Regions from separate parts of the Pseudomonas sp. P8_241 genome, predicted to be linked through region 1. Evidence: predicted binding sites of a transcription regulator. Region 1 holds the regulator's gene; the other holds the start of a gene.
The links. Region 1 encodes FliA, which starts transcription of late flagellar genes. Its sites were predicted from a motif close to CTAAAGTTTNNNNNNNNNNNGCCGNTAA; they were not measured.
Positions count from the first base shown of each region.

Region 1 (6,513 bases):
GGTTCCATGGACGGTGCCAGCAAGTTCGTGCGCGGTGATGCCATCGCCGGCTTGCTGATTCTGTTCATCAACCTGATCGGCGGCATGGCGGTCGGTATCTTCCAGCACGGCATGTCCTTCGGCGACGCCGGCAAGGTGTATGCGCTGCTGACCATCGGTGACGGTTTGGTGGCGCAATTGCCATCACTGTTGTTGTCCACGGCGGCCGCCATCATGGTGACCCGTGCTTCCGGTTCGGAAGACATGGGCAAACAGATCAATCGCCAGATGTTCGCCTCGCCCAAGGCGTTGGCGGTATCGGCGGGTTTGATGGCGGTCATGGGGCTCGTCCCCGGCATGCCGCACTTTTCCTTCCTGAGCATGGCAGCCCTTGCGGCGGGCGGTGCCTATCTGTTCTGGAAGAAGCAGAACGGTGCCAAGGTGCAGGCGCTGCAAGAGATCAAACGCCAGCAGGAATTGCTGCCATCGCCAGCGCGGGCCCAGGAAACCAAAGAGCTTGGTTGGGACGATGTGACGCCTATCGACATGATCGGCCTGGAAGTGGGTTACCGCCTGATTCCACTGGTGGATCGCAACCAGGGCGGTCAGCTGCTCGCACGGATCAAGGGCGTGCGCAAGAAGCTGTCCCAGGACCTGGGTTTCCTTATGCCGACTGTGCATATTCGCGACAACCTCGACCTGGCGCCGAGTGCCTATCGCCTGACGTTGATGGGGGTGATCCTGGCGGAAGCGGAAATTTACCCGGATCGCGAATTGGCGATCAATCCGGGGCAGGTCTATGGCACGCTCAACGGTATTACCGCCAAAGACCCGGCTTTTGGCCTGGAGGCGGTCTGGATCGAAATCAGCCAGCGTGCGCAAGCGCAATCGTTAGGGTATACAGTGGTCGATGCCAGTACTGTAGTGGCCACCCACTTGAACCAGATTCTCTACAAGCATTCCAGTGAGCTGATCGGCCACGAAGAAGTGCAGCAGCTCATGCAATTGTTGGCCCGCAGCTCGCCAAAACTGGCCGAAGAGCTGGTGCCGGGAGTGGTGTCGCTGTCGCAACTGCTCAAGGTGTTGCAAGCGTTGTTGGCTGAACAGGTGCCGGTACGCGACATCCGCAGCATTGCCGAAGCCATCGCCAATAATGCGGCCAAGAGTCAAGATACCGCCGCCCTGGTGGCTGCGGTGCGTGTCGGTGTCTCTCGCGCCATCGTCCAAAGCATTGTAGGCACTGACTCCGAGCTTCCGGTGATCACGCTGGAGCCAAGGTTGGAACAGATATTGCTCAATAGTCTGCAGAAGGCAGGGCAGGGCTCGGAAGAGGGGGTTCTGCTGGAGCCAAGCATGGCTGAAAAGCTGCAGCGCTCGTTGATCGATGCAGCGCAGCGCCAGGAGATGCAAGGTCAACCGGTGATTCTGCTGGTAGCCGGTCCGGTTCGCGCGATGCTCTCGCGATTTGGCCGGCTCGCAGTCCCGGGTTTGCACGTGTTGGCTTATCAGGAAATCCCTGACAACAAGCAAGTGACCATCGTTGCGACAGTAGGGCCCAACGGCTGAGGTAGTGGTTTATGCAAGTTAAGCGTTTTTTCGCCGCCGATATGCGTCAGGCCATGAAGCTGGTTCGTGATGAGCTGGGCGCTGATGCTGCGATCATCGGCAACCGCCGAATCGCCGGCGGCGTCGAGCTGACTGCCGCGCTGGATTACAAGTTGTCGGCGCTGGCGCCGCGTGTGCCGAACCTCGAGCTCGAGGATGAGCTGCGCAAGACCCAGTCGCGGATCGTCACCGCCCAGGCCGAACTGAGCCTGCGCAGCGAAGGCGAGCGCGACGACAGCACCAACCTTCAGTTGTTCGCCGGCTTGCCGCTGACCGCTGCCGAGCCGTTGATTGAACCGACACTGGCCGAGCCTCGTCACCCTGCACCAGCGCCTGCTCCAGCAGCCGGTATCGATGCTCGGGTGTTCGACTCGATGCGGTTTGAGCTCAACAGTCTGCGTGAATTGATGGAAGTACAGCTCGGCTCGCTGGCGTGGAATCAGCTGCAAGGCAGCAGCCCGGGCCAGGCGAACCTGTGGCGGCGTCTGCAGCGCATTGGCCTGTCCGGCCCGTTGTCGCGTGATCTGCTGGCCATGATTACTGAAATTCAGGAGCCTCGTCAGGCCTGGCGCATGTTGCTGGCGCACCTGGCGCGAATGATCGTGACGCCGGAAATCGAGCCTCTGGAAGAAGGTGGCGTGATTGCCATGGTCGGCCCGGCCGGCATGGGCAAGACCACCACTCTGGCCAAGCTGGCAGCCCGCTACGTGCTCAAATACGGCGCGCAGAACATTGCGCTGGTCAGCATGGACAGTTTTCGCATCGGCGCCCAGGAGCAGCTGCGCACGCTTGGCCGCATCCTCAATGTACCGGTAACCCATGTCGATCCGGGGCAGTCCCTGGTGCAGGCGCTGGAGCCTCTGATGCGCAAGCGTGTGGTGCTGATCGATACCGCAGGCCTTCAGGCCAGCGACCCGGCGCTGCGCATGCAGCTTGAAAGCCTGGCTGGCCGTGGCATCCGCTCAAAAAATTATCTGGTCCTGGCAACCACTAGCCAAAAACAGGTTCTAACCGCCGCTTATCATAGTTACAAGCGCTGCGGGCTCGCTGGCTGCATCCTGACTAAACTGGATGAAACGGCAAGTCTGGGCGAAGTGTTGAGTCTAGCCATCAGCCATGAATTGCCGGTCGCGTATCTGACCGATGGCCCGCGGATTCCGGATGATTTGCATCTGCCGCGTCGTCATCAACTGGTCAGTCGCGCCGTTAGCGTGCAAATGCAGGAAGAACCCAGCGAAGAAGCCATGGCTGACATGTTCGCTGACATCTACCACAGCCCCACCAAGCAGGTAGGCTGAGGTGAAAATGAATAGTTTTTGTACCTACATCGATGGTCTGCCATGCATTGTTCCGTTTGTGAACGCGCAGCCAGTAATGTGGCCTCCGTCTATGCAAGACAAGGTAATGGAATAACATGGGCAGCATGCATCCTGTACAGGTGATCGCGGTGACCGGCGGCAAAGGTGGCGTCGGGAAAACTAATGTGTCAGTGAACTTGTCGCTGGCCTTGGCGGAACTAGGCCGGCGCGTCATGTTGCTGGACGCCGACCTGGGGCTGGCGAACGTCGACGTTCTGCTGGGCCTGACACCCAAACGTACCCTGGCCGACGTGATCGAAGGCCGCTGCGAGCTGCGCGACGTTCTGTTGCAGGGCCCCGGTGGCATTCGCATCGTTCCGGCGGCGTCCGGCACCCAGAGCATGGTTCACTTGAGCCCGGCTCAACACGCCGGCCTGATCCAGGCATTCAGTGATATCGGCGACAATCTCGATGTGCTGGTGATCGATACCGCCGCCGGTATCGGTGAGTCGGTCGTCAGCTTCGTTCGCGCCGCTCAGGAAGTGTTGCTGGTGGTCTGCGACGAGCCGACATCCATCACCGATGCCTACGCCTTGATCAAGTTGCTCAACCGCGACTACGGCATGAACCGTTTCCGCGTCCTGGCCAACATGGCCCAGAGTCCGCAGGAAGGGCGCAACCTGTTCGCCAAGTTGACCAAGGTCACCGACCGCTTCCTCGACGTCGCGCTGCAATACGTCGGCGCCGTGCCTTATGACGAAAGCGTGCGCAAGGCTGTGCAGAAGCAACGCGCCGTATATGAAGCCTTCCCGCGTTCCAAATGCTCGCTGGCGTTCAAGGCGATCGCGCAGAAGGTCGACACCTGGCCGCTGCCCGCCAACCCGCGTGGGCACCTGGAGTTTTTCGTCGAGCGCCTCGTGCAACAAACGGCAGGACCGGTGTTATGACCGCCAGCGGCTACAACCTCTACAAGCAATCGGCCCGCGATGCGCAGTACGAGCTGATCGAGCGTTACGCGCCGCTGGTCAAACGCATTGCCTACCACTTGCTGGCGCGTCTGCCGGCCAGTGTCCAGGTCGAAGACTTGATCCAGGCCGGGATGATCGGTCTGCTTGAAGTCTCGACCAAATACGACGCCAGCAAAGGCGCCAGTTTCGAGACGTACGCGGGCATACGAATCCGCGGCGCGATGCTCGATGAAGTGCGCAAGGGAGACTGGGCACCCCGTTCGGTTCACCGCAATACGCGCATGGTCAGCGACGCGATTCGCTCGATTGAAGCTAAAACCGGCCGTGACGCTAAAGATCACGAGGTTGCGGCCGAACTCCAATTGAGTCTCGATGATTATTACGGAATTTTGAACGACACCCTGGGTAGCCGGTTATTCAGTTTCGACGACCTGTTGCAGGACGGCGAACATGAGGGGCTGCACGAGGATGGCGCGAGTGCTCATCTCGAGCCGTCTCGCGATCTGGAAGATGAACGCTTCCAGGCAGCGCTGGCGGACGCGATTGCCAATTTGCCGGAGCGTGAGCGACTGGTGTTGGCGCTGTACTACGACGAAGAGTTGAATCTCAAGGAAATCGGGGAGGTCCTGGGGGTCAGCGAATCTCGGGTCAGCCAGTTACACAGCCAGTGCGCGGCCCGTTTGCGGGGGCGTTTGGGGGAGTGGCGAGCGCGCTGAAGGCAGTGTGGGGACACTGCGAATGGAGCTGGTGTGGCGTTGAACTGCACCGGTCTCGATCTGTTGTGCTCCAGACAGTCATTGAGTGCTTTGCCGGATTGAATGAAATGGCGCGTCCAGGTGCTGGGCGCGTTTAAGACTGCTTGGAGGTCGAATTGGACAAGAACATGAAAATCCTCATCGTTGATGACTTCTCAACGATGCGGCGGATCATCAAGAACCTGCTGCGTGACCTTGGGTTCACCAACACCGTCGAGGCCGATGATGGCACTACCGCCATTCCGGTGCTCAACAGCGGAAGCATCGACTTTCTGGTAACGGACTGGAACATGCCGGGCATGACCGGCATCGATCTGCTGCGCCACGTGCGTGCCGATGAAAAGCTCAAGCACCTGCCGGTGTTGATGGTAACCGCTGAAGCCAAGCGTGAGCAGATCATCGAAGCGGCCCAGGCCGGCGTTAACGGCTATGTGGTCAAACCCTTCACAGCCCAGGCGTTGAAAGAAAAAATCGAGAAGATTTTCGAACGCATCGGTTGAACGGCGCCACGGGGGAGCTATGGGGAATAACGAATCTTCATTGGGCGATTTTGAATCGACCCTGAAAAAACACGCCGTCGAATTGGTCGCAAGCCTTGAAAAAGGCAAGTTCGGCGACGCTGTGCAATTGATCCATGAGCTCAATCAGACCCGTGATCGCGGCCTGTATCAGGAGGTGGGCAAGCTCACCCGCGAGCTGCATAGCGCGATCGTCAATTTTCAGATTGACCCGCACATGCCGCAAGCCGCAGAAGTGTCCCAGATCACCGACGCCGCCGAGCGTCTGGGCTACGTTGTGAAGCTGACCGAAGCCGCGGCCAATCGCACCATGGACCTGGTCGAAAGCGCCACGCCACTGGTCAACAGCCTGGGTGATGAAGCCCAGGCCTTGAGCACGGACTGGGGGCGCTTCATGCGTCGCGAAGTCGGGGCCGAAGAATTTCGCGAGCTGGCACGACGGGTCGACGGTTTTCTGTCGCGCAGCAGTGTCGATAGTCGTGCGGTGTCGAGCAACCTTAACGACATCCTGCTCGCCCAGGATTACCAGGACCTCACGGGGCAGGTGATCAAGCGCGTGACCCAGTTGGTCACCGAAGTTGAAAGCAACTTGCTCAAGCTCGTGCTGATGGCCAGTCAGGTGGACCGCTTTGCGGGCATCGAACATGACCGTGCCGCGATGCTTGCAGAAAAAGATCCACAAAAACATCTCTCTCAGGGTGAAGGTCCGCAGATTCATGCCGATAAAAGAGAAGACGTTGTGTCCGGTCAGGACGATGTGGACGATTTGTTATCCAGCCTAGGGTTCTAGCGTTTTAGCATTTTAGGTTTTTGGGTTTTTTGACCTTTAGGAGCACCCCCCTACATGAGCTTCGGCGCCGATGAAGAGATCCTTCAGGATTTCCTGGTTGAGGCCGGCGAGATTCTAGAGCAACTGTCCGAACAACTGGTCGAGCTGGAAAGCCGTCCGGATGATGCGGATTTGCTCAATGCAATTTTTCGCGGTTTTCACACTGTAAAAGGGGGCGCCGGCTTCCTCCAGCTCAACGAGCTGGTGGAGTGCTGCCACATCGCCGAGAACGTGTTCGACATCTTGCGCAAGGGTGAGCGTCGCGTCGATTCGGAGTTGATGGACGTGGTGCTCGAAGCACTGGACGCGGTGAACGGTATGTTCAGCGAAGTCCGCGAGCGCTGCCCGATCACGGCCGCCACACCTCAATTGCTCGCCGCACTGGCGCGTCTGGCAGAACCTCAGGCAGCTGACGAGGCGGCGCCTGCCCCCGTCGCCGAAGTGGTTGGCGCTCCTCAAAGCGAATCGGGTGACATCACCGACAACGAATTCGAACAACTGCTGGATTCGCTGAACGCCGTCAAGGCACAGGCCGAGGCGCCGGCGGCTGCTCCAGTCTCG
Region 1 is NZ_CP125377.1:1,970,252-1,976,764, forward strand. Features, by position in the region: gene flhA (flagellar biosynthesis protein FlhA) at 1-1,545, shown strand, start outside; gene flhF (flagellar biosynthesis protein FlhF) at 1,557-2,882, shown strand; gene fleN (flagellar synthesis regulator FleN) at 2,999-3,829, shown strand; gene fliA (RNA polymerase sigma factor FliA) at 3,826-4,566, shown strand; gene QMK58_RS08965 (chemotaxis response regulator CheY) at 4,734-5,105, shown strand; gene QMK58_RS08970 (protein phosphatase CheZ) at 5,125-5,913, shown strand; gene QMK58_RS08975 (chemotaxis protein CheA) at 5,968-6,513, shown strand, end outside.

Region 2 (6,513 bases), 420 kb from region 1:
CGGCGTGTTTTAGCGGCCCAGGCCTGACGTCCCGTCGACATCGGGCTATTGTTCAGCGATAGCCCGATCTTCACTGCAAGGAGCCGCTCGGAACGCCGATGCGCCAAATCTGGAAATCCTTTCGAGCGCTTTATTTCGCCTCGCTGATGATGTTGATCGGCTCGGGCCTGTTGAGTACTTACCTGGCGTTGCGCCTGGCGGCCGATCATGTCGACAGCCTGTGGGTCGGTGCGTTGATGGCCGCCAACTATTTCGGCCTGGTGCTGGGTGGCAAGATCGGTCACCGGTTGATTGCCCGGGTCGGGCATATCCGGGCCTATTCGGCCTGTGCCGGGATCGTCGGCGCGGCGGTGCTCGGTCATGGCCTGGTGGACTGGTTGCCGGCCTGGCTGTTTTTACGGGTGATCGTCGGCCTCGGCATGATGTGCCAATACATGGTGATCGAAAGCTGGCTGAACGAGCAGGCCGATGCCAATCAGCGCGGGATGGTCTTCAGCGGTTACATGATCGCGTCGTATCTGGGACTGGTGCTCGGGCAACTGATCCTGGTCATGCACCCGGCACTGGGGCTTGAACTGCTGATGTTGGTTGCCCTGTGTTTTGCGCTGTGTCTGGTGCCTGTAGCCTTGACTCGGCGAATTCACCCGGCCCCTTTGCATCCGGCTCCGATGGAGCCGCGTTTCTTTATCAAGCGCGTTCCGCAGTCGTTGAGCACGGTGTTGGGTGCGGGTCTGATCATTGGTTCGTTCTATGGTCTGGCACCGCTGTATGCCTCGCAGCAAGGGCTGAGTACGGAGCAGGTCGGTCTGTTCATGGGTAGCTGCATTTTTGCCGGGCTGGTGGTGCAGTGGCCGTTGGGCTGGTTGTCCGATCGTTATGACCGGGCGCTGCTGATCCGCTGTTTTGCCATGTGCCTGGCAGTCGCGGCGTTACCGCTGGCGATCCTGCCGAAGGTGCCGCTGGAGGTGTTGTTCGTCATCGGCTTCCTCTGCTCGCTGGTGCAATTTTGCCTGTACCCGCTGGCGGTGGCGTTCTCCAATGACCATGTCGAAGGGGATCGCCGGGTGTCGCTGACGGCGATGCTGCTGGTGACCTACGGCATTGGCGCGAGTGTCGGGCCGTTGGCGGCGGGGGTGCTGATGAAGCTGTTCGGTAGTCAGAGCCTGTATGCGTTTTTCAGTTTCTTTGCGTTGGTGCTGGTCTGGCGGATTCGGCCGAAGGCAGTAACCAATCTGCACCAGGTCGACGATGCGCCGCTGCATCACGTGGCGATGCCGGACAGCATGTCGAGTTCGCCCCTGGTCGCGGCGCTTGACCCGCGTGTCGATGAGCAAGTGGTGCAGGAACAGATGCAGTCGCCGGTCACCCCTGAGACTGAATCCGAGCCTGAGTTGCCCACAGAAAACGATCAACCACCGCAAGACCCTGACTCGGGGCGCGAGCAGAGCTTTACCGAAGCCAGACCCTGAATCGGGGGGATAAAAAAACGGGCAGTCACCGCAAGGGGCTGCCCGTTTTTTGTAGGAGCTGGCTTGCCAGCAAAGGCGTCTGTTGCATCCACACAGGACCCAGCGACGCCTTCGCCGGCAAGCCGGCTCCTACAGGGGGCGAAACGTCAGATCAGAAGTCGTCTTTGTCGAAGCGACGGGCTTCACGTTGCAGCTGGTAGACGAATCGCTCGACCTGACGCTGCACCAGTCCGCTCATGTTGTGGAAGCGGATGCCGGCGAAGGTGGTGGAGATTCTTTCTTCGAAGTGCAGATAACGCAGCTCGACCGGTGCGGTCATCTTGCCGAAAGGCAGGTCGGCATTGAAGCGGTCGTAAACCTGGCCCAGTTGCAGGCTGCCGGTGATGTCGCCTTCGAAGCGCAATTTGCAGCCGGTGGCGGAAATATCCAGCAACTTGCCGCTGATAGGCGTTTTGAGTTTTTCACCGTCCAGATTGACGCTGACCAGTTGCGCCAGTTTCAGTGCCGCGCGAAAGGCATTGCGGCGCTGGTGGTAGACCACTTCATCGGGCAGGGTGCCGCGGTAGCAACGAGCGCCAGCGGATTCATCGATGGTCAACGGACCATTGCTTTCCCAGGCAATGCGAACACCTTCATGGAAACCTTCGACCTTGTAAGGTTCGCCAGCCAGCAAGAAGCGTTCGCCATCACGGGGTATCATTTCGTCCAGGGCAAGCATGTTGCTGTCGCGGTCGAGGTCCACCAGATAGCTCTGGAAGCGCTGACTGCGTTCGTGGAAGGTGATGATCAGCGGGTCATGACTTTCTTGCAGCTGGCGCAGATTGCTGGAGATCTCCAAGGGCGTGCTGAGCACCTTGGGTGGCTGCGGAGCATCTTCCGCGGTTAAGGCATTGGACACGGTTAATCAATCTCCAGACAAAATTTGACTACGGCTGGCCATCATTTTGCCAGTATGTTGCGCGTCTTGATAGAGCGGGTCACCGACCGGCTCAAGCCTGACTGAGCGGTCGCGGCTTGGCAAGCCTGGAGAAAGTACCACTGGCGTCGTAAAGCGCCGGAGTATCGCCGCCGTTGAGGATTTTCAGCTGGGTGGCTGTAGCGGCCTGCTGCGTCAGGATCGACTGCCCGTTGTTGGCATTGATGGCCTGGCATTGGGCCAGAAGATCGGTCAGAGCGTCACTTTGCATCAGAAGTTGATCGCCAATGCTCGATTGGCTGGCCAGTTGCTCAAGACCGCTTCTGTTGGCCGGCAGGTTGAGGCTGGCGAGAATTTCACTGCGCTTGCGGCCATGCTGTTCAAGCAAAACGATCAGTGCCTGTTTCTGCGCCAGAATGCCCTCAAGCAGCGGCATGTCACGACCGTGCAGGGCAAGGGATTCGGTCTGCAATAACCCCATCAATTGTTGCAGGGGAGCAAAATCGTCGGTGATCAGTTGCAGTAGATTAGTGTCGTGCATGGCTGGCCTTGGGTGTTAAGCGTCCAAAAGCCTGGCGCCGGCCGTGGCCTAGCGCTGGGCTTCGAAGTTGAGCAGTTTGCTGGCTACGCGGTTGCTGTCGACTTTGTAGCTGCCATCGGCAATCGCTGCTTTCAACTCGGCCACGCGGGCTTTGTCGACGGCAGGCTGATCGCGCAGCTTGTCAGTGACCTTCTGCAACTGCTGAGCCTCATTGCTGAGGTGTACCGATTCCCCGCTTTTGGATGTACCGACCTGCTCCGCCGCGGATTCCAGTGGCGCAGATTTTCCGGCCTCGATGCTTTCTTTGCTGGCACTGGTACGTGTACTGCCCGTAAGGGGCGCGGAGCTGTTCAAACGGCTGAAATCGATGACCATGATAAAAACCTCTGGGGATTTGGACGCTTGCCATGTTTTCGGCCATTCCCTGGAAAACTTTAGGCCCATTTATCAATGAGCCTTGCGCGCGTCAGCGCTTGCTCTGCATAGAGCACAGTCTAGGGAACAGCCGGGGCGAGCGCCACATTCTCGTGATCGGACAGCTTCTCTACATAGACACTTCCACCTGTCCAGGCGCGGTGACCTGTGCCTTGATGACGCGCTGGGAGTTGAGGTTTTTCACCCGGATCTGCTCGCTCAAACTCCCGTTGGACAGGGCTTCGCCCGGCATGCGCACGCTGAGCGTACCGCTGCGGGCGGTGATTACCACTTGATCGCCCTTGCGAATGACTTCTGCCTGTTCGATGTTCACCAGTGTGACGACCTGGTCGGTGACCATTGGTCGGGTCAGTCTCTGTCCGATCGCCTGGTCGAGGGAGGTCAGGTAGCCCTGGCTGATCAGGCTGATGTCGCGCTCGCGCAGGAGCACATCTTCAGGTTCGACAATGGCTGCGCGGCGCAGGGGACGGGCGGAGGTTACGACGTCGCGAAACAGCCGGACTTGAGCGGGTACGAAGACTGTCCAGGGGGCTGCGCCTTCGCAGCGAACCTTCACGGTAACCCGCCCGATCGGCTTTGGACTTTCGAGTGTGGCTGTCAATTCCTTGTCGCACATGGGCATGTGCATGCGTGGATCGAGCTGATTGACCTGGATCTCGTAGCGACCTTGCGTTTGACTGGTGGCCAGATAGTCCTCTACGGTGAATTCAAGAAACCCCTGAGTGACGCCGATAAGCATGTCAGGCAAGGTAACCGCGTCAGCAAGGGCAGGGCTGCCAGCGTTGAACAGGCAAACAGCCGCCAGCACACCGAGCCATTTGCGGCGGGGTGTAGTCAGGCGTCGGAAAAATGTCGGTTCTGTGTTCATAACGATTAAAAAAGCAAGCGCCGTGCCGTTTAGTGACGAAGGCGCGTCGCAACAACACTTGGCGTTGGTGTGGGAGTTTGGGCATGGCGGGTGTAATGGATTCGGTGAACCAGCGCACGCAACTGGTGGGGCAGAATCGCCTTGAGCTGTTGTTGTTCCGTCTTGACGGTCAGCAGCTGTACGGGATCAACGTCTTCAAGGTTCGGGAGGTGCTGCAATGTCCCAAACTGACGCTGATGCCCAAGTCCAGTCCTGTCGTGTGCGGTGTGGCGAACATCCGGGGGGCGACCATTCCGATCCTTGATCTGGCGATGGCGACTGGCTCCGGTGCTTTGAAGGACAAGAACAATCCGTTTGTGATCATCACGGAGTACAACACCAAGACCCAGGGTTTCCTGGTGCGCTCGGTGGAACGCATCGTCAACATGAACTGGGAAGAGATCCATCCGCCACCCAAGGGCACCGGACGCGATCACTACCTGACGGCGGTGACCCGGGTCGATAACCAGTTAGTCGAAATCATCGACGTCGAGAAGGTGCTGGCGGAAGTCGCACCAACGCCTGAAGCGATTTCTGCCGGGGTGATCGATGTCGAAACCCAGCACAAGGCGCTTTCATTACGCGTGCTGACGGTCGACGACTCGTCCGTGGCACGCAAGCAGGTCACGCGTTGCCTGCAAACGGTCGGCGTCGAAGTGGTGGCGCTGAACGACGGCAAGCAAGCACTGGATTACCTGCGCAAACTGGTCGATGAGGGCAAGAAGCCGGAAGAGGAGTTCCTGATGATGATTTCCGACATCGAGATGCCGGAGATGGACGGGTACACCCTGACGGCGGAAATCCGCAACGACCCGCGCATGCAAAAGCTTCATATCATCCTGCATACGTCCTTGTCCGGGGTATTCAATCAGGCGATGGTCAAGAAAGTCGGTGCCGATGACTTCCTGGCCAAATTCCGACCTGATGACCTGGCATCCCGGGTAGTCGACCGGATCAAGGCAGCAGATATCAGCTAGGGGCCTGTGCCCCTGGCAATCAACACGATTTAAGAGGCGGCATCATTGTCTACGGGTAATTTGGATTTCGAACAGTTCCGGGTGTTCCTGGAAAAAGCCTGTGGCATTTTGCTCGGTGAAAACAAGCAGTACCTGGTCTCCAGCCGTCTCAACAAACTGATGGAACAGCAAGGCATCAAGAGCCTGGGTGAACTGGTCCAGCGCATGACGACCCAGCCGCGCAGCGGTTTGCGCGAGCAGGTGGTGGATGCCATGACCACCAACGAAACCCTGTGGTTTCGCGACACCTATCCGTTCGAGGTGCTGAAGAACAAGGTGCTGCCCGAAGCGATCAAGGCCAATCCTGGCCAACGTCTGCGCATCTGGTCGGCGGCGTGCTCTTCGGGTCAGGAACCCTACTCGCTGTCGATGTCCATCGACGAGTTCGAGCGGGTCAACCTGGGGCAACTGCGGATGGGTGTGCAGATTGTTGCCACTGACCTGTCCGGCACCATGCTGAACAACTGCAAGACCGGCGAATACGACAGCCTGGCCATCGGTCGTGGGCTGTCGCCCGAGCGCCTGCAACGTTACTTCGATCCGAAAGGGCCGGGGCGCTGGGCGATCAAGGCGCCGATCAAGAGTCGCGTGGAGTTTCGCTCGTTCAACCTGCTGGACAGTTACGCCGGCCTCGGCAAGTTCGATATCGTGTTTTGCCGCAACGTGTTGATCTACTTCTCCGCTGAAGTGAAGAAGGACATCCTGCTGCGCATCCACAGCACGTTGAAACCGGGTGGTTATTTGTTCCTCGGCGCCTCTGAAGCGCTGAACGGTTTGCCGGATCACTACCAGATGGTCCAGTGCAGTCCGGGGATCATTTACCAGGCGAAGTGATTTCGTTGGGGTTGTCAGAAAACGGGAGTCCTCAGGGGTTCCCGTTTTTTTATGCCTGCTGATTTCTCACAGCTTCTCAATCCCTGTAGGAGCTGGCTTGCCAGCGATAGCGGTGTGTGCGCAATTTAAAAGTCGGCTGACTCGACGCCATCGCTGGCAAGCCAGCTCCTACAGGGGAGGTGGTGTTCTCAAGTGCGGTGCCAAGCGGCAGAAAAGCGGCAGGCGGCGGAAAACCGTTGCCGCTTTTCTGTCATTGCCACGTTGCCATGGCCCGCAAGGCCCCGGTTTACAGGGTTTTTTGAATTGGCATGGGGCTTGCTATGTCCATCGTACGAAAAATCAGGTCACCCGAAGGTTTCCCGACATGAGCATCAGCTTCGATAAAGCGCTCGGTA
Region 2 is NZ_CP125377.1:1,547,700-1,554,212, forward strand. Features, by position in the region: gene QMK58_RS06915 (glutamine synthetase family protein) at 1-27, shown strand, start outside; gene QMK58_RS06920 (MFS transporter) at 99-1,469, shown strand; gene QMK58_RS06925 (flagellar brake protein) at 1,621-2,367, opposite strand; gene QMK58_RS06930 (flagella synthesis protein FlgN) at 2,459-2,926, opposite strand; gene flgM (flagellar biosynthesis anti-sigma factor FlgM) at 2,975-3,301, opposite strand; gene flgA (flagellar basal body P-ring formation chaperone FlgA) at 3,471-4,229, opposite strand; gene QMK58_RS06945 (chemotaxis protein CheV) at 4,313-5,245, shown strand; gene cheR (protein-glutamate O-methyltransferase CheR) at 5,291-6,118, shown strand; gene flgB (flagellar basal body rod protein FlgB) at 6,483-6,513, shown strand, end outside.
Region 2: a site for FliA is predicted at 3,337-3,364, ahead of flgM (flagellar biosynthesis anti-sigma factor FlgM). Genes of this name have one in related genera too.